2 regions of the Thermosediminibacter oceani DSM 16646 genome follow, and region 2 is predicted to be linked to the other one. Evidence: riboswitches for the same ligand, from Rfam matches in the RefSeq annotation. Region 2 holds a riboswitch; the other holds the start of a gene.
What was found. A riboswitch is a leader RNA that binds a small molecule or an ion and turns the genes downstream of it on or off. The one in region 2 is predicted to bind FMN.
Positions count from the first base shown of each region.

Region 1: it holds a riboswitch for FMN, as region 2 does, so the genes downstream of both, ribD (bifunctional diaminohydroxyphosphoribosylaminopyrimidine deaminase/5-amino-6-(5-phosphoribosylamino)uracil reductase RibD) here and TOCE_RS09535 (ECF transporter S component) in region 2, are expected to answer to the same signal.

Region 1 covers NC_014377.1:1,680,738-1,696,322, reverse strand. Annotated here, with positions in the region: gene csaB (polysaccharide pyruvyl transferase CsaB) at 1-630, shown strand, start outside; gene TOCE_RS08545 (WecB/TagA/CpsF family glycosyltransferase) at 674-1,414, shown strand; gene TOCE_RS08540 (YitT family protein) at 1,420-2,271, shown strand; gene TOCE_RS08535 (transketolase) at 2,308-3,135, shown strand; gene TOCE_RS08530 (transketolase family protein) at 3,176-4,102, shown strand; gene TOCE_RS08525 (family 4 glycosyl hydrolase) at 4,207-5,439, shown strand; gene TOCE_RS08520 (MerR family transcriptional regulator) at 5,555-6,301, shown strand; gene TOCE_RS08515 (glycosyltransferase family 4 protein) at 6,568-7,728, shown strand; gene TOCE_RS08510 (hypothetical protein) at 7,721-8,746, shown strand; gene TOCE_RS11720 (glycoside hydrolase family 130 protein) at 8,758-12,306, shown strand; FMN riboswitch at 12,461-12,606, shown strand; gene ribD (bifunctional diaminohydroxyphosphoribosylaminopyrimidine deaminase/5-amino-6-(5-phosphoribosylamino)uracil reductase RibD) at 12,676-13,797, shown strand; gene TOCE_RS08495 (riboflavin synthase) at 13,782-14,429, shown strand; gene TOCE_RS08490 (bifunctional 3,4-dihydroxy-2-butanone-4-phosphate synthase/GTP cyclohydrolase II) at 14,470-15,585, shown strand, end outside.
Region 2 covers NC_014377.1:1,899,660-1,915,244, reverse strand. Annotated here, with positions in the region: gene TOCE_RS09595 (PqqD family protein) at 1-283, shown strand, start outside; gene TOCE_RS09590 (sigma-54-dependent transcriptional regulator) at 500-3,133, shown strand; gene TOCE_RS09585 (PTS sugar transporter subunit IIA) at 3,303-3,725, shown strand; gene TOCE_RS09580 (PTS sugar transporter subunit IIB) at 3,742-4,218, shown strand; gene TOCE_RS12675 (PTS mannose/fructose/sorbose/N-acetylgalactosamine transporter subunit IIC) at 4,327-5,106, shown strand; gene TOCE_RS12670 (PTS system mannose/fructose/sorbose family transporter subunit IID) at 5,131-5,991, shown strand; gene TOCE_RS09565 (PTS sugar transporter subunit IIA) at 6,123-6,524, shown strand; gene TOCE_RS09560 (PTS sugar transporter subunit IIB) at 6,544-7,047, shown strand; gene TOCE_RS09555 (Ldh family oxidoreductase) at 7,078-8,127, shown strand; gene TOCE_RS09550 (phosphoglycerate dehydrogenase) at 8,152-9,114, shown strand; gene TOCE_RS09545 (bifunctional 4-hydroxy-2-oxoglutarate aldolase/2-dehydro-3-deoxy-phosphogluconate aldolase) at 9,136-9,768, shown strand; gene gnd (phosphogluconate dehydrogenase (NAD(+)-dependent, decarboxylating)) at 9,847-10,743, shown strand; FMN riboswitch at 10,885-11,016, shown strand; gene TOCE_RS09535 (ECF transporter S component) at 11,083-11,700, shown strand; gene tsaE (tRNA (adenosine(37)-N6)-threonylcarbamoyltransferase complex ATPase subunit type 1 TsaE) at 12,019-12,477, shown strand; gene tsaB (tRNA (adenosine(37)-N6)-threonylcarbamoyltransferase complex dimerization subunit type 1 TsaB) at 12,474-13,187, shown strand; gene rimI (ribosomal protein S18-alanine N-acetyltransferase) at 13,174-13,644, shown strand; gene tsaD (tRNA (adenosine(37)-N6)-threonylcarbamoyltransferase complex transferase subunit TsaD) at 13,748-14,761, opposite strand; gene TOCE_RS09510 (DedA family protein) at 14,917-15,450, shown strand.

The sequences.
Region 1 (15,585 bases), 220 kb from region 2:
CGGCCTCCCGTTGTCGTCACCGCCGACCCCGTTCTCGGCCTGGATCTTTCCACAGTGGATAAGGACCGTGGAATTGCCCTGCTGCGGCAGGCTGGAGCGGATTTGAACAGGCCGCTGGTGGGGCTTGCCCTGCGCTGCTGGAAGGGGGAAGAGGTATACCTTCCCGCCGTTGCAGGTCTGGCCGACAGGCTGATAGAAGAAGGCGCTTTGCCCGTTTTTATACCCTTTCATCATCCGGAAGATCTGGATGCGGCGAAACAGGCAATTCAGCTTATGAAAAGACCGGAGGCGGTACTGCTAAAAAGGCCCCTTACTGTGGAAGAAATGCTGTCGGTCACGGGTTGCCTCAGTATGATGGTGGGTATGAGACTGCATTCTCTCATAATGGCGGCGGCGTGCGGCAGGCCCGTGGTGGGCCTGTCTTATGACCCAAAGGTTGACCGGTTCCTACGGCTCATCGGCGCACCGCCGGCCCTAAAGGTCGAGGATATCAACCTGAATGACTTGCATATACTGGTAAGGGCTAGATTAAGGGAGGGGCAGACTCCCCAGGAGCGGTCGGTAATGACTAATTTGAAAGAAAGGGCACTGCAGTCTGCAAAACTTGCCATAAGGTGTCTGAATCAGTAAAACTCACCGCATAAACTACCGCTTATTTACTGGAGGAAGAACAATGCAACCGGATATCAACGATGAAATTGATATTATGGGAATATTATTGGATAGAGTTGATTATTATAAGGCAAGCCAGCGGATTATGGAATTTTTGGAGTCTCCGGGCGCCAAAATTGTGGTAACACCCAATGCAGAAATCATTATGGCCGCCCAGAAAAACAAAAAATTGAAGGATGCTGTAAACAGCGCCGACCTTTCCTTACCCGACGGCATAGGTGTTGTTCTGGCATCCAGGTTACTGGGCCGCCCTCTTGAACAGAGAACCACTGGTTTTGACCTCATGATGGAACTTCTGAAGATGGCGGCAGACAGAAAACTTTCAATCTTCTTATTGGGAGGAAAACCGGGGGTGGCGGAGGACGCCGCAAAAAACATAAAGAAGAAATTTCCGGGCATTAGGGTCGCAGGAACTCACCACGGCTATTTTGACGAGTCGGGCGAGGAAAAGGTCGTGGGCATAATAAATGAGGCTTCTCCGGATATATTGTTTGTGGCTATGGGAGCCCCTAAGCAGGAAATATTCATGGCGAAAAACCGGGATAAACTCCGGTGCAGGGTAGCCATGGGGGTCGGGGGGAGCCTCGACGTGCTATCGGGGAAGGTCCGCCGGGCTCCGGTATTCATGCAAAGGGCGGGGCTCGAGTGGTTATACAGGCTCATAACCCAGCCCTCAAGGTTTCGCAGGATGAGCGTTCTTCCCTTGTTTCTTTTTAATGTAATTTTTAGAAGAGGGAAGTGAGCATAATGAGGCTGAAAGCCCAGGTTTACGATTATCTTTTAATTGCGCTGGGTACTTTTATAGGCTCCCTTGGCCTTACCATGTTCCTGATACCTAATAAGGTGGCCGCAGGAGGAGTTAGCGGTTTAGCCACGGTGCTCCACTATCTCTTCGGCCTGCCGGTGGGCTGGACAATGCTCGCCTTCAACATACCCCTTTTTATAGCCGGAGTAGTTTTTCTCGGCTCCGGTTTTGGCGCAAAAACTGTTCTGGGCACCGTGCTGCTTTCGGTTTTCACCGAACTCACGAAGAATTTCCCGGTGCTGACGAGAGATCTGTTGCTTTCCAGCGTTTACGGCGGAATAGTCCTGGGCCTGGGACTCGGGCTCGTATTCAGGACCAGGGCGTCCACCGGCGGTTCCGATATAGCTGCCATGCTGATGCACCATTTTTTACCTTCGGTCAGCATAGGTCAGGGTATACTCATTATTGACTTTTTTGTCATCGCCCTGAACGGGGTTTCCTTCAACTGGGAGCTTGCGATGTACTCCTGGATAGCCCTTTACGTCAGCAGCAAGGTCATAGATATAGTCCAGGAAGGTATAAATTACGCAAAAGCCGTATACATAATATCCGACAGGAATGATGAGATCCAGAAGAGGATACTGGAAGACCTGGGCAGGGGCATCACCCTTTTCGAAGCAAAGGGAGGTTACACTGGAGAAAACAGGGATGTGCTAATGTGCGCCGTGACCCGCCTGGAGCTTCCAAAGCTGAAGAAGATAATATGGGATATAGACCCCAGAGCGTTTATAATAGTCCACGACGTTCACGAAGTGCTGGGGGAAGGATTTACGCTGATTGATAATAATAAATAGATGATAATAAAAAAAAATTACCGAGGTGATTAGGAAATGGCAATAACCCGAGAAAAAGTAGAAGAACTAACAGCAATAGCCCGCAGGGTGAGAAGGCATATCATAGATATGACTTCAGAAGCCGGTTCGGGCCATCCCGGCGGGTCACTATCCTGCGGCGACATCCTCGTTGCCCTTTATTTCCATGTGATGAAAGTAGACCCCCAAAATCCCGACTGGCCCGAAAGGGATAGGCTGGTGCTCTCAAAAGGCCACGCGGCCCCTGCGCTTTACGCGGTTCTGGCCGAAAAAGGCTATTTCCCGGTAGAAGAACTGCTTACCTTGAGAAAAATAAATTCCAGGCTGCAGGGACATCCTGACATGAAAAAGACGCCGGGGGTCGACATGACCACCGGTTCTCTGGGACAGGGGCTTTCTGCAGCAAACGGAATGGCCATCGCAGCAAAACTTGACGGAAAGGACTACAGGGTGTACGCCGTCCTCGGAGACGGGGAGCTCCAAGAGGGCCAGGTATGGGAGGCGGCAATGGCTGCATCCCATTACAAATTGGACAACCTTACGGCATTCGTCGACCACAACGGCTTGCAGATAGACGGCCCCATAGCGGAAGTAATGTCGCCGGAAATAATCCAGGATAAGTTCCGAGCCTTCGGCTGGAACGTCGTAGACGTGGACGGCCACGATTTCGAAGACATAATAAGGGGTATTGAAGAAGCCGTGAACACAAAAGGCAGGCCCACGGTGATAGTCGCAAAGACGGTAAAGGGTAAGGGAGTGCCGTTTATGGAAAACCAGGTTGACTGGCACGGGAAAGCCCCGTCCCGCCAGCAGGCGGAAGAGGCCCTGAAGGCTCTTGAGCAGTAACCGAAGCTTATCATCATTAAAATGGAATGGAGGTTTAAAAATGCCCAAAATAGCCACGCGTGAAGCTTACGGTGAAGCCCTCGCCGAACTTGGCGAAGAAATAAAGGACATAGTGGTTCTGGATGCGGACCTTTCCAAATCCACCAAGACCAGCGTATTTGCAAAAAAATTCCCCGAGCGCTTCTTTAACATGGGGATAGCCGAACAAAACCTCATGGGTACGGCGGCGGGATTGGCCACCTGCGGCAAGATCCCCTTTGCCAGCACCTTTGCCGTATTTGCCACCGGCAGAGCCTTTGAACAGATAAGAAACTCTATATGCTACCCCAACCTTAACGTAAAGATCGCAGCGTCCCATGCTGGTATTACCGTCGGCGAAGACGGAGCCACCCACCAATCCGTGGAAGACATTGCCATTATGAGGTCTTTGCCCAACATGACGATCATCGCCCCGGCCGATGCCGTTGAGACAAAGCAGGCGGTAAGAGCGGCTGCTATGCTAAAGGGCCCCGTATACCTGAGACTGGGCCGCCACCCGGTGGAGCCCATCTTCGATGAAAATTACAAGTTTGAACCGGGCAAAGGCGTCATCCTCAAAAACGGTAAAGACGTTGCCCTGATCGCAACCGGTACAATGGTGGCCGAAGCGCTGAAGGCAGCCGAGATGCTGGCAAAAGACGGTATAGACGCTATGGTCATCAACATTCACACGATAAAGCCGATTGATAAAGAGGTAATTATGCAGGCAGCCGAATGCGGAGCAATAGTCACCGCCGAAGAACATTCAATAGTCGGCGGTTTAGGGAGCGCCGTGGCCGAAGTACTCGCGGAGGAAAAGCCAACTCCGATGAAGAGGATAGGCCTTCGCGACGTATTCGGACAGTCCGGAAGGCCCGAAGAACTAATGAAAGTCTACGGCCTGACGGCGGAGGATATTGCCAAGGCTGCAAGATCTTTGAGACGGTAATGACTTAAGTTGGCCGCTGTTATTTCCGTCAATTCGGAAATAACAGCGGCTGTATATTTTCGTCGGAAATGAATAACCTTTTAATCAAGGAAGGAGGTAAAAAATTGAAGATCGGAATAATCGGAGGTAGCGGAGTATACACTCCCATCCTGGTCAATGAGATCACCATGTTAAATGATTACCTGAATCTAGACTTGATCGTTCTTAACGGCCGGTCTGTTGAGAAATTAAACGCTGTTAAAACCGTTTGTGAATACATAGTAAAAAAGAGCGGCCAGGATATAAAGATACACACAACTGACAACCGGATTGAAGCAATATCCGGTATGGATGTGATTATTTGCCAAATAAGAGTTGGAGGCCTGGAAGCCAGAGCTTTTGACGAAGAATTCCCTCGTAAGTTCGGCATAGTGGGGGAAGAAACCGTCGGCCCCGGTGGCCTTTCTAACGCCATGAGGACGATTCCCGTAATGCTCCAAATAACCGCAGAAGTTGAACAATACAATAAAAAGGCAAATCTAATAGTGCTTACTAATCCGTGTGGAATGGTATTGAGGGCAATAAATTATCGTCATAAAGTAAATGCCACAGGCCTGTGTGACATGCCGCAAAATTTGATTAACAGCATTGCTTCCTTTCTGCATACTAAGCCTGAAAAAATATTCGCCGAATATTACGGCCTGAACCATTTCGGATGGATAAACAAAGTGTACCATAAAGGCGTAGATGTGACGCGCACCGTAATTGATAATTTTGAGAATATAGACGTTAATATAGATAAGGAAATAGTGAGAATTCACGGGGCGGTTCCTATTTCCTACCTGAAGTACTATTTTCATCCCGAAAGATTTTTAGAAGGATCGAAGCCGGTGAAGGCTAGAGAACTTATATCGCTGGAGGGAGAGATTCTTAGAAATATACAATCCGGCGACATCGAGGAAGTTTTGAACTTATTGAACAGGCGTTCCGTAAAATGGTACAGGTATATTGTCGAATATATAAAGGCTTTGAATGATGACAACTGGAGCTACCACATCCTCAATGTAAGGAACGGTTCTACCCTGGATTTCTTGCCAGAAAACTCCGTTATCGAAGTGGGCTGCCTGGTGAAGAGGGGTGTTGCAAAGCCCCTTCCGGTGAGGGATATACCTCAATCCGTGAAAGCTATGATATTCCAGATGGATACATATGAAGACCTAGCGGTCAAGGGGATATTGAACAATGATTACGACACTTTAATGGAAGCTTTGATGATTCATCCGCATATACGATCCTACGATAAAGCAAAGTTGGTCTTAGAAAGCATTCTAGAAGGAAATAGGAAAATGGGCTTTTAAGTGAGTGGAATGGGTATCCACTTTTTTTTTACATCCGATGCATTGTTTTCAAATTTGATGTTGACTCTTACGTTACGTAATACTTTATAATGAACGCTGAAGGGAGGCCACAACGATGGCAATGAGAGTGAAAGAAGTTGCGGATTTAGTTGGAATTAGTGTGCGCACGCTGCATTATTATGATGAAATCGGGCTATTAACTCCAGAGGAGACTACTGAATCCGGGTATCGCCTTTACACCGATGATGACCTTGAGAAATTACAACAGATCCTATTTTTCAAAGAGCTTGGCTTCCCTTTAAAGAAAATCAAAGAAATGATCAATAGTCCTTCATTTGATCGATACAAGGCGCTGGTACTGCAACGAAAAATGTTGCTTGAAAAACGCAGGCGGCTCGATAAAATGATTGCTACCATTGACAAAACGATTAAGCATATGAAAGGAGAAATTCAAATGACGAACAAAGAAAAATTTGAAGGTTTCGATTTTAGCCGTAATCCATACGAACAGGAAGCCCGCGAACTTTGGGGAGATGAAGCTGTCGATAAAGCAAACGCCAAAATAGGGAGTAAGTCTCAAGATGAGCAAGAAGCTATGGCGAAAGCGATGGATTCGATCTTTAAAAAACTTGCAGCCCTTCGTCATGGTTCGCCTGAATCAGAAGAGGCACAAGCGGCAATTAAAGAATGGTATGACTTTTTGAACAAAAACTTTGGTTGTTACTCTCCTGAGGCATTCAAAGGATTAGGTCAAATGTACGTGGATGATGACCGCTTCACTAAAAACATAGATCGATTTGGGGAAGGTTTAGCGAAATTTATGCGCGATGCCATGGCAATCTTCGCGGATAGCAAAAAATAAGATAAGACACTTGACAAAATATTAAAATTGTATATTTTTAATTATTAGAAATGGATAACGCCGAATAAAAACTCTGATGCACCATCAGAGTTTTAATTTTCTTAGGTTACTACTTGATAAAAACAGAACACACTCCAATTTATGGCAATTGATGCTATAACGCCTTGAGTTGGATAATATAGCCTGTTTAAATGTATAATAAAAATGACCCGGTTACCTGCGAAAGTAATGTCCTCTCATTATACAATAAAAAGCGAGGGATGTTTATGAATTTAGCTATATTATCCACCTATCCGCCTCGGGAGTGCGGTATAGCATCATTTGCAAAGGATCTCAGGGACAATCTTACCATGTGGGGGCAAGACGTAAAAATACTGGCCATTACCGACAATGAAACGCCGTATTCATATCCACAGGAAGTAGCCTTCGAACTCCATGAGGAGAAGAAGGACGATTTTATCTCAGCGGCCGAATTTATCAATGCGGCTTTCATGGACGCAGTGCTTCTTGAGCACGAATACGGAATATTTGGCGGCTGTGACGGCAGCTATGTCCTTGATTTTGTGGCACACCTGAAAAAGCCCTTTATACTGAATACCCATACAGTGCTGTCCCAGCCAACGGTAAGCCAAAAGAGCATATTGATGAAGCTGGGACGCAAGGCCGCGGCCGTAATATGTATGACCCGGCGCTCGGCCGAACTTCTCTACGAAGTTTACAGAATACCGCTGAACAAAATATACGTAGTACCCCACGGCGTACCGGTATTCCGTAAAAAGCCCCGGGAGAGGTTGAAGGAGGCCTACGGAGTAGCCGGTCGACCTGTGATTACGACCTTCGGGTTTATAGGGCCGGGTAAAGGCATAGAACTGGGTATAAGGGCTGTTGCTATTTTAAAGGAAAAGTACCCGAATATTGTTTACTGGGTGGTTGGCGAGACCCATCCCAAGCTTAAAATGCGAGAAGGAGAAGTGTATCGGGAGTCATTGGAAGAACTAGTAGATTCGCTCAAATTGCATGACAACGTGCGCTTTGCAAACAAATTTTTAAGTTTTGAAGAACTAGGAGACTTTCTCTACATGACCGACGTTTATCTGACGCCCTACCCGGGCAGGCACCAGGCGGTAAGCGGTACACTTTCCTACGCCATTGGATGCGGCAGGGCTATAGTTTCGACACCTTACGACTACTCGCTGGAGATGCTGGCTAATGGCAGGGGACTTGTAGCGTCCGATGCTGATTCCGGTGAACTGGCCCGTCTAATAGATATGGTGCTGGGCGACCCTCTTTTGAAAAGTCAGCTGGAGAAGAAGGCTGCAAACCTAGGGAAGAGCATGACATGGCCTCAGGTTGCCAAAAGCTACGTGGAAATCATAGAGGAAATCCTGCAGCCCAATTACAGGAGGAGTGCGGTAAAAGATGTATAAGCACTTGCTTCGAATGACCGACTCCACGGGCATAATCCAGTTCTCGGATAAGTCGCGGCCTTTAAAAAGCAGTGGATATACCGTCGACGATAATGCCAGGGCTTTATTAGTAGCCATCAACATGAAGGATAAGGAGAGGGAAAAGCTATCCCGGATATACGCCAGCTTCCTGGAACAGGCTCAGGAGGAAAGCGGCATCTGGAACAACTTGAAGTTGGAGGACCGGTTCGTGCCTGTACTTAATTCTGAAGACTGCATAGGCCGCGCCTTCATGGCGGCTAGTTTCGCTGCGAACAGCGACCTGGAGGATATAAAGCTGGCCAGTCAAAAAATGATATTAAAAAGTATGAAAAAGGCGTTGAATGTTCAATCTCCCAGGGCTGTGGCCTACGTGCTGCTGGGGCTGGTTTACCTAATAAACAATTTTAATTTTTACTCGGCACTGTATCCTGCTGCCAAAGATATGGCTAACAGACTTGTTAAATTATACGAAGAATGCCATACGAATAGCTGGCAGTGGTTTGAAGAAAAACTAACGTACTGTAATGCCCTCCTCCCCCATTCCCTTTTTGCCTTTTATGCTATAAGTAACGATAAGAAGGTACTGGAAGTGGCCAGAAATACCCTGAGATTTCTGACCGATGCCCTCTTCAAAAGAGGCTATCTCAATATAGTCGGCAACAGGGGATGGTGGCAGAAGGAGAGCGAAATGCCGTTATACGACCAGCAGCCGGTAGACGCAGCTTCCGTAATACTGGCCTGCCTGCAAGCGTTCCTGTCGACCGGGGAAAAAGAATACGTTCTCAAGGCGAAGGTAGCCTACGATTGGTACTGGGGCAAAAATATAAACGAAATACCCCTCATCAACCGGGAGACTCAGGGCTGTCACGATGCTTTAACTCCCCATGGTGTTAACCAGAACCAGGGAGCTGAAGCGCTCATTTCCTTTTTGCTGGCCCATCAGATTCTCAAAGGTATAGAGAACAGGGAAGAGATGGTGTCTATTCCGGCGGTATAGGAGGAGGAATCGTGGAATCAAGACTTTTCTACGATACCCTGGAAAGCATAAAACAGCTTATCGAAGGTAAAAACAAGGTGGATGTCGTAATAGGCATCCCGTTTTATAACGAAAAGGAAACCCTGAAGGAAGTTGTTCGGATAGCAAAAGAAAGTTTGAATTTCGGTGGAGTTTCCAAACTGATAGTGTGTGCCGGGGACCCTGCGGGCAGAGAAACTCTGGAGTTTATGGAGGGTTTTAAAGAAGATGATCTCATCGTCTTTTTGATGCCCGAAGGGGTCAACGGTAGGGGATTCAGCATAAGGGCCATTTTCGAAGTGGCCCGTTTTTTAGAATCGGATGTACTCCTCCTGGAGGCTGATTTGAAAAAAGAGGAGGATCGTGGACTTAGACCTGCCTCTATAGACAGGCTATACAAACCGGTGAGGGAAGAGTACGACCTTGTTATTGCAAATTTCAGGCGTCATCCCTTTGAAAATACCACCGGCGGCCTGTTGGTATCGCCATTGCTTACAGCTTTGTACGGTGTTCGTATATCAGACCCCTTGAGCGGCATCTTTGCCATTTCCCACGACCTAGTGGAGGATTACTGCTCGGAGTTCGACCAGTGCCAGGAACACGTTGGAGGGTACGGTATAAACCCCTGGCTCATAACAACGGCTCTTCGCTGGGGAAAAAGAATATGCGAGGTAAATCTGGGAGTGAAGCTTTCGCAGCAGGATTTCGAGAAGAGAACCATAGTGTTCAAGGCAATGGCCAGAGCTCTTCTCGAGTGCATAATTAGAGATGAGGATATATGGCTAAAAGACAGGGATCTGGTAAAAAAGCTCGATGTACTTGGACTGGAAGAAAAACAAGTCCCTCTTACGGTGGCCTGCAATTATGATAGTTTCGTCGCATCTTTCAAGGAGAGCTTCGAACACTATAAAGGTCTCTTCAGGGGAATACTTGCCGGTGAATTGTACGGTGCCCTGGAGAAACTCGCCTCCATGGAAAATGATGTTTTCGAATTTCCGCCGGAATTATGGGCTAAAGTCATCTACGAGTTCCTGCTGGCGTACTCCTTCCGGGACGACGTGTCCCGGGAGGATGTCCTGGATGCGCTGTCAGGGGTGTACGACGGCAGGGTTGCAGGATACATCAAAGAGATACAAACCCTGGAAGCGGCCTTAAAGATTACCGGCATTGATTTGAGGGATGTTGTTTATTCCAAAGTCCAAAGTCTTTACGAAGAACAGGAACGGGCTTTTATAGAAAACGGTAGCGACTTCAGAGCCAGATGGAAAAACCGGGCCGTTAGGACGAGGTCGAAGATTACCCCGCTGGACTACCTGGAGTTCATTCCGGGGGTCCCCATCGTCCTCCCGAAAAAGCTGAGGGGCTACCGGGGCAGAGAAGTTTACCCGAACGAGATCTTTAAAAGGCTTCAAAGAAAATACAAAGCGGCCTTTGAAAATTATATCGCGAAAATCCTGAACAAAAAGGAAGAGGATCCGAAGAAGATCATCAGCGGTTTTGAAAGTTTCATGGCTGAACTTGAAAAAACCATAGACAGCCTTTTTCCCGGGGACCTTTCCACCGAAGAGGGCACGCTGAAAATGTGTGAAAACCTCTTCAAAATATTCCCCCATAGGAAAGTGCTGTGCGTGAAATGGGAGATCCTTCGCAGGCTGCTCTACGAATTTCCCCCCAGAAATCTGCTGGTTAAATTGAATTTTCGCAGCATGAGGGAACTCCTGGACAACATGGATGTCAGGGATATCCTGACCCTCGCCCGGTTTACCGAGAAAGCTGAGTACTTTGACCGCCTTTACGAATGGTTGCAGGATAACCTGCGCCCCGATAGTTTTGAAGAAGTGGAGCTTCTGCCCTTGATTTTAAGCAGGAACAGATTCCCAGGGTTGAACGAAGTAAGGGATATTTCCGATTATAACCGGCTGACTGCGCGGATAGCGGTAGTGAACCTCGGTAGGGGAATGGGGGGTAAATACCCAAAACTGCGCTATTTTACCAGGATAGCCAAGAGCATTATCGAAGCCGAGCATTTTTCCCGCATCTGGGAAAATTATGCCAGGGAGCCCAGAGAAGTCGGGCGGAAATTCGTAAACTCCATAACCCGGCATTACAGCAAGGAAGTGTTTTCAGCCCATCAGATATTCGAAAACTGGCATCAGCGGGAATTCGTGGCGAGGCTCAGGAAGTTTGCCAAAAATATCGCCGAAGAGGGCAAGGAAGAAGAGGCACACAAGCTCATGGCTATGGCTGAGGGCTACGGACTCAGCCTTACCCTGCACGACGGCACCTTTTTACCGTGTTCTGCATGGACCTGGGCCAGTTTCAGTTTCAAAGGCGGCGAAGGAGTCCCCACCCCGCTCTCGCTGTACGTTGAAAGGGACTGGTTTAACCATGACCTTTTGGAAGAGATTTATAGAGAAATGGGATACGACCCCGGGGAAATAATGCAACAGGTCTTTCAGCTAATCGCCCTCGGAAGGGAAAGCCAGGACCTGAAGGACGTGCTTCTGGGCGTAAAGCCCCCTAAGGAAGAAGTAGTAATCCAGGACCTGGAGGACTGGCCGCCTGCCGGGATGCTGACACGGTACGAAAGAAACCCGATTTTGAATCCCATCAAGGAGCACTGGTGGGAGAGCAGGTACGTGCTGAACGCCGCCTCTCTCAGGATTAAGGATAGGGTCTACCTGCTGTACAGAGCTTTCGGGCAGGATGAGGTCTCCAGGATAGGCCTGGCCGTTACCGACGGCTACAACGTGATAGAAAGGCTAGATAAGCCCATATTTGTCCCCGAGACCAACGAAGAAATAAAGGGCTGCGAAGACCCCAGAGTAGTGATAATAGACGACGAGATTATAATGTTTTACACCGCTTACGATGGGATCGTGGCACAGATAGCCGCCGCGTCAATTTCCGTGGAGGACTTTCTTAACCGCAACTTTGACAGGTGGAAGCGAAGGGGGCTTGCCTTCCCGGGACTCTGGGATAAGGACGCTATTTTGTTCCCGGAAAAGATAGGGGGAAATTACGTCATATACCACCGGATCGAACCCAGTATATGGGTCGCCTATTCCGATGAGCTGGTCTTCCCGTGGCCGCATGAAGGCCATAAGATAATAATCGGGCCCCGTTCCGGGATGATGTGGGATTCCCTGAAAATAGGAGCGGGAGCCCAGCCCATAAAGACCAAGTACGGCTGGCTCCTGATATACCATGGGGTCGACTATCAGATGGTGTACAGGTTGGGGGTTATCCTGGTCGACCTGAAGGACCCGGGCCGCGTGCTCTATCGTTCGCCCAATCCGATTCTTTCTCCGGAGACCGAGTGCGAACTCGGCAGGGAGGGTGAATGCTGGGTTCCCAACGTGGTGTTTACATGCGGAGCGGTACCAGCTGAAGATAAGGAGATTTTGGATGAAAACGACGAGATCCTGGTGTATTACGGTGCGGCGGATACGAGCATCTGCGTTGCTACCGGTAAAGTAGGCGATCTGATACCGGAAGAAGTAAGGCGCCGGCTGAAAAGGATAGCCGATGTCAGGGTGTAATGTTAAAAGCCGTGAGCTGTCGCCGATCCGGCCGGTTGGCGATAGCCCGGCTTTATTTTTATTGTCACCCAGGTTATCGTTATTAACTTTCAGAGTATTGAAATTCTCAAATTTTTATGTTATCATTAAGTTAATTAAATATGAAATTCATTCCGAAAGTCTTCGGGGCAAGGTGAGAAGGCGTTTAGCCTTCAATTCCTGACCGGCGGTGATAGGCGAAAGCCTTAAGCCCGCGAGCCGCAAGGCAGATCCGGTGAAATTCCGGAGCCGACAGTAAAGTCTGGATGGGAGAAGACTGGTTTAATTATTTTTTAGCCAAAATACCCTGAGGACATCAGGGTATTTTTTTTATAAATTGCGGAGGTGTTTATGGAACGAGACGTTTTCTTCATGAGGCGAGCGTTGGATCTGGCGAAGAAAGGCAGGGGCACTACCAGTCCGAACCCCATGGTAGGCGCCGTAGTGGTAAAGGACGGTGAGATAGTCGGCGAAGGCTACCACAGAAAGGCCGGAGAGCCCCATGCCGAGGTAGAAGCTTTAGCCCAGGCGGCTGAAAGGGCTAGGGGGGCGGAGCTTTACGTAAACCTTGAGCCCTGCTGCCATTACGGCAGAACACCTCCCTGCGCTGATACGATAATAAGGGCTGGTGTAAAAAGGGTTGTGGCTGCTATGGCCGATCCTAACCCTTTGGTTGCCGGTAAGGGCATAAAGCGCTTGAAAGAAGCCGGTATCGAGGTGGTAGTCGGGGTGCTCGAAGAAGAGGCCAAAAAATTGAACGAGGTGTTCATAAAATACATCATCACCGGCAAACCCTTCGTTGTGGCAAAAATAGCCCAGTCCTTTGACGGCAAGATCGCCATGGCTTCGGGCGAATCCAGGTGGATTACCGGGGAACCCGCCAGGGTAAAAGCCCACGAGTTAAGGAGCTGGTACGACGCAATAATGGTGGGCGTTGGCACGGTGATGGCCGATGATCCCCTCCTCACCTGCCGGCTGCCGGAAAAAAGGAAAAATCCGGTCAGGATAGTTGTGGATTCCGGAGCCCGGATGCCCCCCGACGCGCGGATGCTGAGATGCGAGGGCGGTCGGGTAATACTCGCCACCACGGAGAGGGCTGACAGCGAAAGGGTGAGTGCTCTGAAGGAGAGGGGTGTGGAAGTGATAAAAGTGCCCCCGGCCGAAGGCAGGGTGGACCTGTCCCGGCTGATGGAGATCCTCGGCGGTATGGGGATAACCAGTGTACTCGTGGAAGGAGGGTCTACCCTTACCTCATCTCTAATAAAAGGGAATCTGGTGGATAAGCTGCTGGTCTTCGTCGCCCCTGTAGTAATAGGCGGGGAGGGGATTGATTCTGTCGGCAAACTTCATGTTGACCGGCTCAGCCAGGCACCCCGGTTTAAATTTCATTCGATAGATGCGATAGGCGGCGATCTTTTGCTGGAAGCATATCCGGACCTGAAAAGGGAGGAAGACTCATGTTTACCGGGATAATCGAAGAGGTAGGAGTTGTTACAAAGCTTGTAGGGTCTTCTTCGGGAGCCATGATCACCGTATCGTGCAAAAAAGTTCTGGAAGACCTCAGGGTCGGCGACAGTGTTGCGGTCAACGGGGTATGTCTGACCGCCAGGGATGTCGGGAATGATTTTTTTGTGGCCGACGTAATGCCGGAAACCTTCAGAAGCACAGCCTTGAGCGAACTTTCGGCGGGCAAACGCGTAAACCTCGAGAGGGCGTTGAAAGCAGGAGGCCGGTTCGGTGGACACATTGTCCTCGGTCATGTGGACGGGGTCGGCAAGATCCTGAAATCCCACCCGGAAGGAAATGCGGTAGTGATCGAGATAGGTGCGCCGCTGGAGCTTATGGAATATGTGGTCCCTAAGGGTTCCGTAGCCGTAGACGGCATCAGCCTGACCGTCCAGGGGGTGAAAAAACATGGTTTTATGATTTCAATTATACCCCATACCCTCAGAGCTACAGCCCTCCAGTATAAAAAACCGGGAGATAAGGTAAACCTCGAAACCGATATTATAGGGAAGTACGTGAGGGAGTTCCTGTTGACCATGCGGGAGAGCGATTCGGGGAAAGGCCTCACCGCTGAAATGCTCAAGTTTTACGGCTTTTAGCCGGTGCCGGACTTTTTGGTTGAAAGGAAGGAGAAAACCGATGGCGCGAGAATTTGAATTTAATACCGTTGAGGAAGCGATTGAGGACATTAAACAGGGCAGGATGGTAATCGTCGTCGACGACGAGGACCGAGAAAACGAAGGAGACCTGGTTATGGCTGCGGAAAAGGTAACGCCGGAAGCCATAAGCTTTATGGCAATTTACGGCCGCGGCCTGATATGCGTCCCGATAACGGAAAAAAGGGCGAAAGAACTGGACCTTCCCCTGATGGTGAGCAGCAACACCGACAATATGTGCACCGCATTCACGGTTTCTGTGGATTACGTGGGAAATTCCACGGGCATATCGGCTTACGACAGGGCCGATACGGTAAAGGCGTTGATCGACCCATCCACAAAGCCCCAGGACCTGCGCCGGCCGGGCCATATATTCCCCCTGATAGCCAGGGACGGCGGAGTGCTGCGCAGGGCTGGTCACACCGAAGCAGCCGTCGATCTTGCCCGGCTGGCCGGGCTTTATCCGGCGGGGGTTATCTGCGAAATAATGAAGGACGACGGCACAATGGCAAGGCTCCCCGACCTTATGAGGTTTGCAAAAGAAAGGGGGTTGAAAATAATTACGATAGAAGACCTCATCAGGTACCGAAAATCGAGAGAAAAGCTGGTGCGGCAGGTGGCCCGGACGGTGCTGCCCACCGATTACGGCGATTTTAAGCTGATATGCTATGAAGACATAGTAACTGCCGAGACCCACCTGGCACTCATGAAGGGGGAGATAAAGAAGGGCGATGTACCCCTGGTGCGCGTGCACTCGGAATGCCTGACCGGGGATGTTTTTTCTTCCCGGCGCTGTGACTGCGGCCCGCAGCTGAGGGCAGCAATGAGGTTGATCCAGGAGGAGGGGAAAGGCCTGATACTCTACATGCGCCAGGAAGGCAGGGGTATAGGGCTTGCCAACAAAATCAGAGCATATGAATTGCAGGATGCGGGATTCGACACGGTGGAGGCAAACATACAGCTGGGGTTTCCTCCCGACCTTCGTGATTACGGCATAGGTGCACAGATACTCAGGGACCTTGGGGTTGAGAAGATGCGCCTTCTTACCAATAATCCCAAAAAAGTGGTGGGCCTTTCGGGTTACGGCCTAGAGATAGTG
Region 2 (15,585 bases):
TGAAAGCGGCAGTATAAAACTTTGCATCGAAAGGGATGGAATAATTGCCAGAATCCTTCAATTTGTTTTTAATGCTCCTCGAAAAATAACGCTGGACCTTGATGAAATAGGATCAACCGTATGGAAGCTGTGCGACGGTAAAAATACCATTTACGACATAGGCAATGCCCTTTCAGAAAAGTTCGGCGACAGAGTGGAGCCGCTATACCCAAGGCTTGTAAAATTTATTCAAATGCTCTGCAGTGGTAATTATTTGTTTTTAAAACAAAAGGAGGACTCTTGAAAGGAGAGATGTCCAAACCCGACGCCTTTGGTGTCTGGTTTTTATTAATTAGATTTAATGAAGTATTTGATATCGTTTAAACTATGTTCGGGGGTCTGAGCCTACAAATTGATCTCTTTTCAATAAAGAATTCGAAATTAATGTAATATTAAATTGAGCTAAATTGTAAAACGAGGTCTCCAAAAAAAGCGACTGATGAAAGGGGGGAGGAAAAGTATGTTAAGTTTAAAAAGGAAAGACAGAATTTATCAAAAATTAAGAGATCTTACCGCCTCACTATCCTTGAGTGTTGACAATAGCAGATTAGGATTTGAAGCTAGTTACATAGGTAATTTAATTGGTATTGATCGGTCTAATGCAAGCAGAGAACTTAATAGTTTAGTAAAAGAAGGAAAAGTTCTAAAAATTAAAGGTAAACCGGTTTTGTATTTAGATAGAATCTACTTACAAGAAAAGTGGGGTATAAATTTTGCTAATACAGTTATAGAGAGTCAAAAAAAGTTTATTTTAATGCTTAAAGAAAAGGGTGTATTAAAAGGTATAAAGAGAGAAATCGAAAATAATGTAACAACAAATTATGTAGAAAATAGTCTTGACAACCTCATAGGGGCTCAAGATAGCTTAAAAGACCAAATAACAAGAGCTAAAGCTGCAATACTATATCCTCCAGATGGCCTTCATACATTAATTGTTGGACCAACAGGTGTTGGTAAAACCACTTTTGCGGAAGCGATGTATAAGTATGCGATTCAGATAGGAGTGCTGCCAGAGAAATCTCCATTTATTATTTTCAATTGCGCGGATTATGCCGAAAACCCTCAATTATTACTGTCTCAATTGTTTGGCTATGTAAAAGGAGCTTTTACTGGTGCAGATAAAGAAAAAAGAGGTCTTGTTGATGAAGCTAATGGGGGAATTTTATTCTTAGACGAGGTACATCGTTTACCTCCAGAAGGTCAGGAAATGCTTTTCACATTAATGGATAAAGGGATTTATCGGAGAATGGGTGAGTCGGAAAATACAAGAAAAGCAAAGGTAAGGATAATTGCGGCTACAACCGAGGAACCGCAATCGGTTTTATTGCATACTTTTTTAAGAAGGGTTCCCGTTGTAATACAACTTCCGAGTTTGGAAATGCGTACGTTGAAAGAACGGCTGATGTTTATATATCAATTTTTTTGGGAGGAATCTCGCCGTATTAATGTGCCTATAAAAGTTTCAAAGGAGGTTATAAAAGCCTTACTATTATACGATTGTCCGGGAAATATAGGCCAGTTAAAGAATGACATCCGGCTTATATGTGCGGGAGCCTTTCTTGAGTATATGATGTCTCCGAATGGTGTAGTGGAGGTAAAACTTTCAATACTTTCCCGTCATATTCAAGAAGGATTATTTAGGATAAGGGATGCCAAGAAAAACGAGGAAATAATAAGAGAGGTTAATAATTATAAGGATGTTGTATTTGAGGGAGATAATACTGAACTAATGAATGAATTTAATAAAAAATTTCTTGGGAGTGCAGGCAATTATGAGGCAAAAGATGATTTTTATGAGATAATAGTAAATAACTGGAGGAAATATAATGAAGAGGGATTATCTTCTGAGGAAATCAGAAGAAAAATAGAAAATCAGATTAAAGAATATTTTAATAAGTATTTGCTTTCCGGTGAATCAGAGCCTAACACTATAAATCGGGATGTGGTATTAAAATTTGTAAGTCCAGATATCTTGGAAGCTGTGGAATATGCTTTAAATAATGTAAAAGATAAATTTAAAGGACTCATTGATCAACGGATAATTTATACTATAACGCTTCATATTGCGACACTTTTAGAAAGATTAAAAAAGGGCATAGTGATATCTCATCCGGATAGAGAAAATATAGCAAAAGATTACCAGTTTGAATATATTGCGGCAGAAGAAATAAAGGCTAAATTGGAAGAAAAGCTATACGTAAAAATACCCGAAGACGAAACGGCGTTTCTCGCTATGTTTTTGCATGCATTGAGAATAGGTAGAAAGGATGAAAACATAGGTGTATTAGTCATAATGCATGGGGATCATGCGGCAAGCACAATGGCGAATGTGGCAAATGTTCTTCTTGGGGTAGATCATGCAAAGGCTTTGGACATGCCTCTTGATGAAAAAGTTGAAGTTACATTAAATAAAGCTATTGACATTGTTAAGCAAATAGATAAGGGGAAAGGTGTACTTATATTGGTGGATATGGGATCCCTTACAACTTTTTCTGAGATAATTTCAGAAAGAACAGGGATTATGACAAAGACAATAGATATGGTAAGTACGCCTATTGTTATTGAAGCTACAAGAAAAGCTTTAATGCCTGATATGACTCTTGACGAACTAACGAAAGAAATCATGAGCTTGAGTTTTGCTTTTAACAATAATAAAGAGAAAAATGAAGTGATAGAATATACGCAAATAGAATTTGAAAATGATATGCCATTTTTAAAGAAAAGCTTGATTAATATACTTGATAAAACGTTGACCTTTTTAAATCCTAGTAAGGCATATAAAATTCTAGAGAGTGTGTTAAAGTGTATATTATCGGATATTGGTGCTGATATAGACGAAGAAATATTGATAAAATTCTTGTTTCATTGTTCATGTATGATAGAGAGGATTATAAGAGGTGAAAGTTTGCCTTATAGGAATTTAGATCATATTAAAAACGATCAAAGTGTTAAGTTTGAGCTTATAAAAAAACATTTTGAAATAGTGGAAGAGGTTTTTGGAATTTCAATACCTGATACAGAAATTGCGTATATAGTAGAAATGATTAGCACATATTATGGCACACTTTCTATTAGGGTTGACACATATATTTAAAAAGATCGTAACACAGATATTTTTTTTGACATACATTAGTGCTAAATGCTTTAGATTAATAGCACTAATTTTTTTTTCGCCATAATTAGCGCTTATATGACAAAATACTTGGCATGAAAGTTGCTTGTAGAATATTAGAGAAAAAGTTGTGATAGTAAGGAGTAATTTCATGATAGGAATTTTAATAGTTTCACATGGAAATTTAGGCAAGGAGCTTTTAAAAAGTGCAGAACTTATTGTAGGAAATCAAGAGCGAACAATGGCCTTGGGGCTTTTTCCAGGTGACAATATTGAGGAATTTAAAAACAATATATTAGAAACGATTAAAATGCTCGATGAAGGTGATGGGGTTTTAATTTTTATAGATTTTTATGGTGGAAGTCCATCAAATGTTACTATTATCGGCAGCAGAGATTTAGAGGATAATCTAAAAGTCGAATATATAACGGGTGTTAATATGCCTATGATTATAGAAGCATTGACCATGCGAAAAAATTATAATTTAAGCATGCTAAAAGAGCATTGTATTGAGAAGGGACACTGCGGAATAAAAGATTTACGAAAAGTTATTTCTGACTACGAAATAGCTTAAGAAGGAAGCTGATATTATGAGAGATATTGTTCTGGCGAGGATTGATGATAGATTAATTCACGGGCAAATTATAGCTTCCTGGGTAAATTATACTCAAGCTCAAAAGATTATTATTGTCGATGACGAAGTTTCCAATGATGTGTTTCTTGCCAAAGTAATAAAAATGGCAGCTCCTCAAGGTATAAAAACAGAAATTTTTAGCATTAGAGAGGCTATTTATGCCTTGAAGGAAAAATTTGTTGGTGAAGAAAGGGTGATATTGTTAGCAAAGAGCCCTTCTACAATGTATTCTCTAATAGAAGCGGAAGTTAAATTGAAAGAAATAAATATAGGGGGTATGAGTGCGGGACCGGGAAAGAGATTATTACTAAAAAATATTTTTATCTCACTCGAGGAAACAGAGATATTGAAAAGTATCTTAGCGAAAGGTATACCTGTTTATTTTCAAATTTTACCTGATGACCCTAAGCTTAATATAGACAAATATTTATAAATATTAATATACAACTACAACCTGAAAGAGGTGGGAATGCAAGTAGGATAGTAAAAGCATCGAAAATAAAATAAAAATTAAAACTTAATAATTAAGGGGGATGTAAAGATGGATCAGCAAGTTACTCTTAGTGCTGGACAAGCGGCTCTAATAGCTCTGTGGATAGCGATAGTAGAAGCGCGTGCTCTTGGATACTCTACATTGATGCTCCGCTTTACTCCTATGATGACAGGGTTGGTAGTAGGTATAGTTTTAAACAATGTTCCTGCTGCTATGACAGTTACTGCTGCAATTCAATTAATTTATATGGGTTTAATAGCCCCGGGTGGTACAATGCCAAGCGAACCAGCTGTTGCGACCGCTATAGCAGTGCCGGTTGCGGTTTTGGCCAACCTAAGTCCAGAAGCAGCAATTGCTGTAGCCGTCCCTATAGGGCTTTTAGGTAGTTATCTTTATAGTTTTAGGTTTTTTGTTAATACCTTTGTCGTTCGTTTGGCTAACAAATATGCAGATCGGCTAAATGAAAGAGGTATAACTTTCTCAATTGTCGTTCTGCCTATAATCATTAGTCTGGTCATCTTTTTCCCGACAATTTTCATTGCTCTTTATAAAGGAACGCCTCTAATAGCTGCATTAGTTAAAACAGTTTCTGCGGGGAAGATATTCCATATGTTGTCGGTCATAGGAGGAGGTTTGCCTGCCTTAGGAATAGCTTTGACACTTACTGTTATAGGCAAAAGAAAATTTATTGTATTTTTCCTTCTTGCTTATTTCATGGCCATAATTCTGAAGCCTCTTAATGTGAATACTGTGACATACGCAGTCTTAGGGACAATAACAGCTTATTTGTATGTTTCCTTAACCAATCCGCAACAAATTGAAGAATAAATCTATAAGGAGGGTAGATGAAAAATGGAGGCAAATGTAAAGAGCAAAGATTATCCTGAAAGAATTACTAACAAGGATTTGCACCGCGCTTGGTTTCGTTGGTGGTTTGTTAATGAGATTCCCCATAATTACGAAACAATGATAGCTCCGTCTTTCCTGTGGGCTATAATGCCTATTTTAAAGAAATTATATAAGAAGTCAGAAGATCTGAGAGAAGCTTTTAGAAGACACCTCCTATTTTTTAATACACAGTGTAACTGGGGTGGAGGTACTATACTCGGAATTACGATTTCTTTAGAAGAAGAAAGAGCTAAGGCTTTGGCTGAAGGAAAAAAAGATGAAGCCATTACTTCGGAAGCTATTAATAATACAAAAGTTGGTTTGATGGGACCCCTTGCGGGTATAGGAGATGCTATAGATTCTGGAACTGTACAGTATATTTTAATAGCCCTTGCTCTTCCATGGGCACAAGCAGGAAATCCTTTGGGCGCTTTAGTTCCTTGGATTGCATTCGTTACAATAACGTATCTATATGGATTTTACTTTACCAGATTGGGCTATAATTTAGGACGTGCTGCAGTTGCGGAAATAGTAAGTGGTAGCCGCATACGAAGCATAATAGAAGCATTATCAGTTTTGGGCACCTTCATGATGGGTATTCTCGCAGCTTCATACGTGAATGTAAGCACTCCGCTCAAGTGGACAATTTCTGGGAAAGAGTTTGTGCTTCAAGAAATATTGGATAAGATCTTACCCGGTATGTTACCTTTGTTTGTAGTAATGTCAATTTACCTGTATTTTTCTAGAAAAGGATTGAAGATTATACAGGTACTTCTGTGGTTGGTAGTTATTTTTGGCGTGTTAGGATTTTTGGGTATACTCTGAGAAATTATAAAAGAGGGGATGCTTTGCTTCTCCCTCTTACCTTTGTTCTGCAGTATTTTCGGTTAATTTTATTTTGCCAAGTGGCAAAACATCGATTCAAATATTTAAATGTAAGAGATGAGGAGGAACCAATGAAAGAAAAAGCTGTACTGATTATTACACATGGGAATTTTAGTAGAGAATTATTGAAGAGCGCTGAATTGATAATGGGAGAACAAAAAGATGTGGTTACACTCGGACTTAATTTAGGGGATGATATTGAATCATTGCGAATGGACGTTGAAAAAATTGTTGTAGAGAATCAAAAAGCTAATAAAGAAACGATTATTCTTGTAGATTTATTTGGCGGCAGTACATCAAATAGTGCTTTGTCAGTCTCAAAAAACTATGATGTAAAAATTTTGACAGGAGTTAATTTACCGATGTTGATAGAAATATTATCATCTAGGGATAAATATGATACGGAAGAATTGATTGAAATTGTATATAAATCAAGTGTGGATGGTATCAAAAAGCTAGGATCCAAATTATAAAAGGGAGGAAAGATCAGCGATGGGAGAAATACTTTTTGCTAGAGTGGATGATAGATTAATTCATGGACAAGTCATGACAAAATGGGCCAAAGGATTTGGATGTAATTCTGTTTTTGTGATAGACAATAACCTTGTAAAAGATGAATATATGAAAAGTATTTACCTAATGACAGCTGCCGCGTCTAATTTGCCGGCAAAAATATTAAGCGTGGATGATGCAATCTCGCTATGGAATAAAGATAACTTTGGGATTTACAAAGTTATTTTACTTTACAAGGATATTGCTACAGTAAAAGAATCCGTCGTTAAAGGTTTGCCTATCAAAAAATTGAATATTGGAGGACTTGCTAAAAGTCCGGAGAAAAAGTTTGTGATTCCAAGTGTTAGTTTAAAAAAGGAAGAAGCTGAGATGCTGTGGGAATTGGCAAATGATTTTAATGTTGAGGTCTTTTTTCAAACATTGCCAGAAAGCAAAAGGGTTAACTTAGATGCTGCTTTAAAGCTATTTGGAATAAATAAATGAGATGTGAAACTTATAGAGAGGTTGATGTCGATGCCGAAGATTATAGATGCAGATAAATTAAAAAAATTGGAAATAGAAATTTTTAAAAAGACGGGTTTTAAAGAACAAGATGCGAAAATAATAGCGGAAAGTCTCATTTATTCTGATTTAAGAGGGATAGAATCGCACGGTATATCCAATTTACCTATTTATGTAAAAAGGGCAAAATTAGGTTTGTATAATTTATCAGGCGATATAAACGTTTTAAATTTAGATAAAGATATACCACTATTATTGATTGACGGCAATAATACCATGGGACAGATCGCGGCATATAAGTCGGTTGAACCTTTATTAAATAAAGCAAAGAAAAGCGGAATTGCAGCAGCATTTATAGGGAGGACAAACCATTGTGGTTCATTAGGTTTTTATGGAAATATAGTAGCAGATAATGGCTGCATCTTCATAGGTATGACAAATGCCCCCGCATCGATGGCACCGTGGGGAGGGAAAGTCAAATTTGTTGGGACAAATCCTCTTTGTATTACGATTCCATATAACGACCAAGTGATAAATTTAGATATGGCAACTTCAACTGTGGCAAAAGGGAAAATTTATGTTGAATTATCTAAAGGTAATAAAATCCCGGATAATTGGGCTCTTAATGCAGATGGCAAACCTACAACTGACCCTAAAGAAGCTTTAAAAGGGACACTATATCCGTTAGGTGGCTATAAGGGATTTGGACTTGCAATGTTGATTGATATAATAGCCGGTCTATTAACAGGTTCATCATGGGGCCCTGATGTGGGATCGCTTCATAATGCATTAGATCGTGGTCAGGATTTAGGCATAGTATTTATAGCGATAAACATCAGCGAATTAATGCCAATCAATGAATATAATGAGAAAATTACTCGTTATATAGAAAAAATGAAATCTGTTCCAAAATCAGATGATAATAATGAAATTATGTTCCCCGGTGAACCAGAACTAAGGAGAATAGAAGAACGTTTAAAAAATGGAGTTCCTATAAACGACCAAACGTATGAGGAAGTAATAAAGATAGCAAAGGAGTATGACATAGACTTTGAAGAATAAAGTAGAGAAAAATGGAGGCTCGAAATGAGGAAGAAAGTATTAATAACACCGAGATCTTTTGGCAAGACAAGTAATGTTCCATTTGAAATGCTAAAAAAATACGATTATGAAATTTTGATAAATAACTCAGGGAAACCGTATGAAGAATCTGAATTGATTAAAATAATAAGGGATGTTGATGGCATTATTGTAGGTTTAGACAAAATAACGAGTAATGTATTAAAAAATGCAAAAAAGCTGAAGGTCATAACGAAGTATGGAGTTGGGGTAGATAATATAGATATTGAAGAAGCTGACAAGTTAGGAGTAAAAATTACTTATACCCCTGGTGCAAACACAGAATCTGTAGCAGATTTAACCTTTTCTCTGATGCTGTGTTTAAGCAGAAATGTTATTAAGTTAGATAATATAGTGAGGAGCAACAAATGGGAAAAGATAATTGGCTGTGAAGTTTATGGTAAGACTTTAGGGATCGTCGGTACAGGAAATATTGGTAGGAGTGTTGCCAAAAGAGCTACAGGTTTTGATATGAGAATATTAGCTTATGATAAATACCCTGATTATGATTTTGCAAATAAACTAGGTGTAAAATATGTTGATAAAAAGACATTATTTGAAGAAGCAGATTTTATAACATTACATTTACCGCTAAATAAGGAAACATATCATTTTGTCGACGAAGAGGAATTTAATCTCATGAAAAACACTGCATATATAATTAATACTTCTCGGGGTGGAATTATAAACGAGGCTGTACTATATAACGCTTTGAAAAACAAAAAAATAGCAGGAGCAGCATTAGATGTTTTCGAAGAAGAGCCACCATTAAATAGCAAACTGTTTGAATTGGATAATTTAATTTTATCACCCCACTGCGGGGCAGCTACTATAGAAGCCTCGGAGAGGATGGCAATTATGGCGGTAGAAGGGCTTATTAGTGTATTGGAAGATATGGAGCCCAAATATCTTTATGAGAATAAGAAATAAAACTTATTGGAGAGGATACAAATGAAAAAGCATGAAATTATTGAGAAACTTAAAAAACTTAAAATAACAGCTGTAATTAGAAATAGTGATATAAACACAATATTTTCTTTAGCCGATGCCTTAAAAAAAGGAGGTATTGAGGCTTTAGAAATAACCGTTGAGGCTCCTGGGGCTCTAGATGTAATTAAAGAATTGAGTAAAGGCAATAAATATTTTGTTGGAGCTGGAACAGTATTGGATGCGGAAACGGCAAGGGCTGCTATTTTAGCAGGTGCGAAGTTTATATTTACACCGGTTATGAAGCTAGATGTAATAAAATTGTGCAATAGATATGGTATACCTGTAATTCCCGGGGCTACAACACCCACAGAAATTTTAACAGGTTATGAGGCAGGAGCGGATTTCATTAAAGTTTTCCCTGCCGGTGTATTCGGACCTCAATATATTAAAGAAATTTTAGGACCACTTAAACATATACCTATTTTTGTTACAGGAGGGATTAATAAAAATAATATTAAAGACTTTATTTTAGCGGGTGCAACAGGCGTGTCATTAGGAGGAGCATTAGTAGATAGAGATCTTATAGCAAAAGGTATGTTTGATAAAATAACCGAAAGGGCTATCGAGTTTGTAAATTTAGTAAATCAAGTTTAACTCATTGGCAGGTACAATTTTAGAAATGCGATGCTTAATTTATTTATCACATTTAATTTAATGTATGGGGGTTGAAAAATGGAGATAGGATTAATAGGAATTGGTAAAATGGGATATAATCTTACACTTAACTTATTGTCAAAAGGATATACAACAGTTATATATGACATCGACAAAGAAAAATTAAAGGGTTTAGACAAAAAAGGAGCAATTTTTGCCGAAAGTATTCAAGATTTAGTTAGTAAATTAAATAAAACAAGAAAGATATTTTTATTACTACCAGCTGGAGAACCCACCAATAATGTTATAAATGAATTAGTTAAATATTTAGATGAAAACGATATCATAATAGATGGTGGTAACTCGCATTATAAAGATTCGATTGCAAAGTATGAAATGCTCAAGAGGTTGAATATTAATTTTTTAGATTGTGGAATAAGTGGCGGCGTAAGTGGAGCGCTAAATGGAATTTGTGCAATGGTAGGTGGAGATAAAGATGTATTTGAAACTTGCGAGAAAATTTTTAAAGATATCTCTGTAGAAGATGGCTATTTATATACTGGAAGAGCTGGAAGCGGACATTTTTGTAAGATGGTACATAACGCCATAGAATATGGTATGATGCAATCAATCGCAGAAGGATTTGAAATGTTATATAAAAGTGAATTCGACTTTAAATTGGATAAAGTGGCAAAAGTTTGGAATCATGGTTCTGTTATCAGAAGCTGGTTGATAGAGTTATTGTATGATGCCCTATCTAAGGACAATAAGTTAACAAATATTAAGGGTATTATGAAATCGACTGGAGAAGCTCAATGGGCTGTAGAAACAGCTTTGGAAAAGGGTATTCCTGTACCTATCATCGCACTATCCTTATTTATGAGATACAGATCGTTAGAAAATGATACATTCTCAGGCAAAATTGTAGCTGTCCTAAGGAATCAGTTTGGTGGACACGAGCTTTACTACTTATAGGGAAAAGATCCCAATCCGTCCTCTCTATGAATGAAGTATAACAATAGCTCTGAGGATTCAACAACAATAGTCGCTTTTTTCACTTGAATCTGAAAGAATTATGTGGTATACTAATCTACAGAATTTAATAAGATCGAAGGATCAAGCCTTCGGGGCAGGGTGAAATTCCCGACCGGCGGTGAGCCTTTATGGCGAGCCCGCGAGCCCTTTAAAGGGGTTGACCCGGTGAAAATCCGGGGCCGACGGTTAAAGTCCGGATGGGAGAAGGCGATAGTGGCGATGTGAGATTAAGCCCCGGGGGTTTGTCCCGGGGTTTCAAATTTTACAGGAGGTGTAAGTATGGATGCATTAAACCAGTCCGGAGCAGCGACATGGCGCGAAACCAGAAATATTGCTAAGGTTGCGGTGCTCGGAGTGATGGCCTTTTTGATAATGACCTATCTTGAGTTTCCGCTGCCGCTATTTCCCGAATTTTTGAAGATGGACCTGAGCGACCTGCCGGCACTGCTCGCCGGTTTCGGGGTAGGGCCCTGGGCGGCGGTGGCGGTGGAGGTGCTCAAGAATATCCTGCACGCCATTTTCAAGAACCAGACCGCTTTTGTGGGAGAAATCGCCAACCTGCTTACGGGCACACTTTTTGTGGTGCCGGCGGCCCTGCTGTACTCGGTGAGGAAGACCCGGACGAATGCTATACTCGGAATGGTGTTTGGTACGGTCATAATGACCCTGGGCATGGCCCTGGCCAATTACTACGTTTTTTTACCTCTGTATGCGAAGGTCTTCAACATACCCCTGGAAGCAATTGTAGGTATGGGCAGCAGCGTCAACTCCAGAGTGGTAGACCTCAAGACGCTGGTAGTATACAGCATCGTGCCCTTCAACCTCATAAAAGGCTTAATACTGACGATAATCACAATGCTGATCTACAAAAGAGTTTCGCCGATATTGCATATATAAAGTCACGGTAAATAAAAGGGCTGTCCCTAGGCGCGTGCTGGACTGTCCCCTGTCAAGTAGACAGTGGAAATAATAAAAATTCCACGTAAGGCACCAATCCAAAATGATTGGTGCTTTCTTTATGCTGCATACCGGCAAGATAGTTGCGATACTCCATTGGTGTCATGCACCCCTCTGTCTACTACAAGGGGAGCATATCAATTTTGGGACAGCTTTTTTACTTGTGTGTTAAACAAATTTATCTGTTTTTACCATCAGGCATTTTGCGATATAATGTATATGTAACACAATAATACGAATGGAGAAAGAATGAGGGAAATGAAAGCGATTTTTGAAACAAACGGTGTGACGGAAACCGAAAAGCTGGGCGAAGCCCTGGGTAAACTGCTTTCGCCCGGGGACTGCGTGGCTCTAAAAGGAGACCTTGGTGCGGGTAAAACGGCCTTTACCAGGGGTATTGCAAGAGGGCTGGGTTCCATCGATTACGTGACGAGCCCCACTTTTACGATAATAAACGAGTACGGGGGCGATATACCCCTGGCTCACATGGACGTTTACCGGCTTTTGGACGCCGTTGAACTGGAAGACATAGGGTTCAGGGATTATCTTAAAAGCCATGTAGTGGTGATGGAATGGGCCGATAAGGTGACGGATATCCTGCCGCCGGAAGTGCTCTGGATAGAATTCGAAATCCTGGACTATAAAAGGAGGAGAATAACCTTTACGGCAACGGACGGGCGGTACGAAAAAATAATACGGGAGTTGAAGCGGCAATGAAGATTCTGGGAATAGATACATCTTCCACGGTGGCTACAGCAGCGCTGCTTTCCGAGGAAAGGCTGGTGGCCGAATACGTCCTGAACAACCGGCATACCCACCTGGAAAAACTTATTTCAATGATAGACAGGCTGCTTACCGATGCCGATACGGAATTGAAGGAGCTGGGCGCCGTAGCGGTGGCTGTAGGGCCTGGGTCCTTTACGGGTATCAGGATAGGAATGGCCTGCGCCCAGGGGCTTTCTCACGTTTGCAATATACCTCTCGTGGGGGTTAATACCCTGGATGCCCTGGCGTACAATTTGATGCACTGCGGTGACCTCATATGCCCCGTTGTCGATGCCCAGAGGGGAGAGGTTTATACCTGCCTCTACCGCTGGGAAGAGGGGGAGCTGAAGCGTCTTTGGGATTATGAAGTCATAAGGGTGGAAAGGTTGATAGAACGCCTGCTGGAACTGAATAGCAGGACGATTCTGGTTGGAGACGGTGCGGGCCTTGTGACTTCCGCGCTGCCGGAAGGACTGACTGCGGGGGAGAAAATCACCGTTGCCCACCGGATCTTTGCCATGCCCAGGGCTTCTTCGGTGGCTGCGGCGGGGCTAAATGATTTTCTTAGCGGCAAGACCTGCAACTGTTTTTCCATCAAACCCTTTTACATGAGGAAATCGCATGCGGAGGAGAAATGGGAGGAGAAATATGGAAAATGCTGAACGGGAAAAGGTTACCATTGAGCTGATGAAGCTGGAAGATCTGGACCGGGTGATAGAGATAGAAAAGCTAAGCTTTACCAACCCCTGGTCCAGAAACGCCTTTGCCGCGGAGCTGACGGACAACCATTTTTCCACCTACATAGTGGCAAAGTTTAACGGCAGCGTAGTGGGTTATGCCGGGATGTGGCTGGTTGTAGACGAAGCCCACGTGACCAATGTGGCCGTCTTGCCCGAGTACCGGGGAAGGGGAATAGGGGAACTCCTGATGAGGTCTCTAATGGATATTGCCCGGGGGAGCGGCGCCCGCAGGATGACCCTTGAAGTGAGAAAGAGCAACTACGTTGCCCAGAACCTATATTCAAAGCTGGGGTTTGAGCCCATGGGCATAAGGCCCGGCTATTATTCCGATAACCGGGAAGATGCGGTCATAATGTGGGCGGATTTGTTAGAAAAGTAAATTTTTCCACATATCCACAGAGTTATCCACAGAAAAAACTTAAAAACCGTCCCTTGTACCCAACTTATTCACAATATCCCCAGATTTATTTTCCACAAGATCATCAAAAAAGCCTCAAGTTTGCATAGGCGTCAAGAAAAAGATCCGAGGAGAACCCCTGCTTGTACCTGTAGTAGCCTGCGCACGCTATCATGGCGGCGTTGTCGGTGCAGAGTTTGACCGGTGGGAAGCGGACCTCCAGGTCACCGCCGGTCCTATTCAGCAGTTCCCCTCTAAGGCGGCTGTTGGCCGCGACCCCTCCCGCCAGCGCTATAACCTTCGAATTCACCCGCTTTGCCGCTTCCAGGGTGTTTTCCACCAGGGCAGTTACTACCGCTTTCTGGAAACTGGCCGCCACATCTTCTACTTTTACCTGGACACCCCTTTGCCTGCTGTTGTTGAGGAAGTTTAACACCGCCGACTTGAGCCCGCTGAAGCTGAAATCCAGGGCGCCGTCCTTTATGTGTGCCACCGGAAACGCGATGGCGTTTTCGTCGCCGGATTTGGCGATTTTATCGATCAGCGGCCCGCCGGGATAACCCAGGCCCAGGGCCCGAGCTATTTTATCGAAGGCTTCGCCCGCAGCATCGTCCAGTGTTCTGCCCAGCACTTCGTATAGCCCGTGATCCCGCATGTGTATAAGGTGCGTGTGTCCTCCCGAAACCACCAGGCAAACGAAGGGAGGTTCAAAATCGTTTTCAAGGAAGTTGGCGTAAATGTGCCCCTCTATGTGGTTTACACCTATGAGGGGTTTCTTTATCGCGTAGGCCACGGCTTTTGCGTAGGACACCCCCACCAGCAGGGCTCCTATGAGGCCCGGACCGTTGGTGACTGCCACCAGGTCCACGTCTTTGAACCCTACGCCGGCTTCCAGCAGGGCCTTTTCGACGACGGCGCAGATCGACTCCAGATGCTTTCGTGAAGCGATCTCGGGCACGACGCCGCCGAATCTCTCGTGCCATTCAGTCTGCGAGAGTATGATATTGGAAAGGATATTCCTGCCGTCCGTCACTACCGCCGCCGAGGTCTCGTCGCAGGAGGTCTCGATGCCTAGAGTGATGAATGAGCCGTCTTTCACTTTTGCACTCTCCTTTCTAAATCAATGTTAACATACCGGAGCGACGGGTGCAATTTTTGGATTATTGGAGAATGTTTTACCCCAATTTTTTATAGTTTATTTAAAAAAAGGGAAAATAAAAAAACGGAAATAAATAAAATTTTATGGTGGTAGCCATGAACACCCTTGGATCTGAGTTATATGAGGCTGTGCTCGATTACGGTTACGTCGCCATATTCTCGATACTGGCCTTCGAAGGCACAGGCATGCCCGCGCCGGTACAGGTGGTTTTTCTGGCGGCGGCCTTCCTCATAAAAAAAGGTAAAATCTCTTTCTGGAAAGCGGTACTCACCATGGCTCTGGGGAACCTCTTGGGAAACGTGCTCGCGTATTATGCCGGCCGGAAAAAAGGGAAACCTTTTTTCGACAGGTACGGGAAAAAAATCAAGCTATGGCGGGAAGGTTTTGACCGGATAAAGGAGTGGTACAGGCGCTACGGCGGCCTTGTAATCGTGGGCAGCCGCCTGATAGGCATTCCCCGAACACCGGCTGTCTGGGCCTCGGGGATCATCGGGATCGATTTCAGGGTCTATGTGATTTATAGTTTTCTCGGAGATTTTTTATGGGCAGCTTTTTATACTTTTTTGATGTATAAAGGCCTTGCGCTGCTACCCATGATCGGGCGGCTTATTTCACAGCTACGCTCTTAATAAAAAAGTAAGAGCCCGCAATGACCTACGCTTCAGCTATCAGGGATCTCTACATAGCCCGCTGCAACCTTTCGGCTTCATGGGACCATTACAAAACCCCGTGAAGGGATCCTGAAGTCTTGGATCGGCCATTGC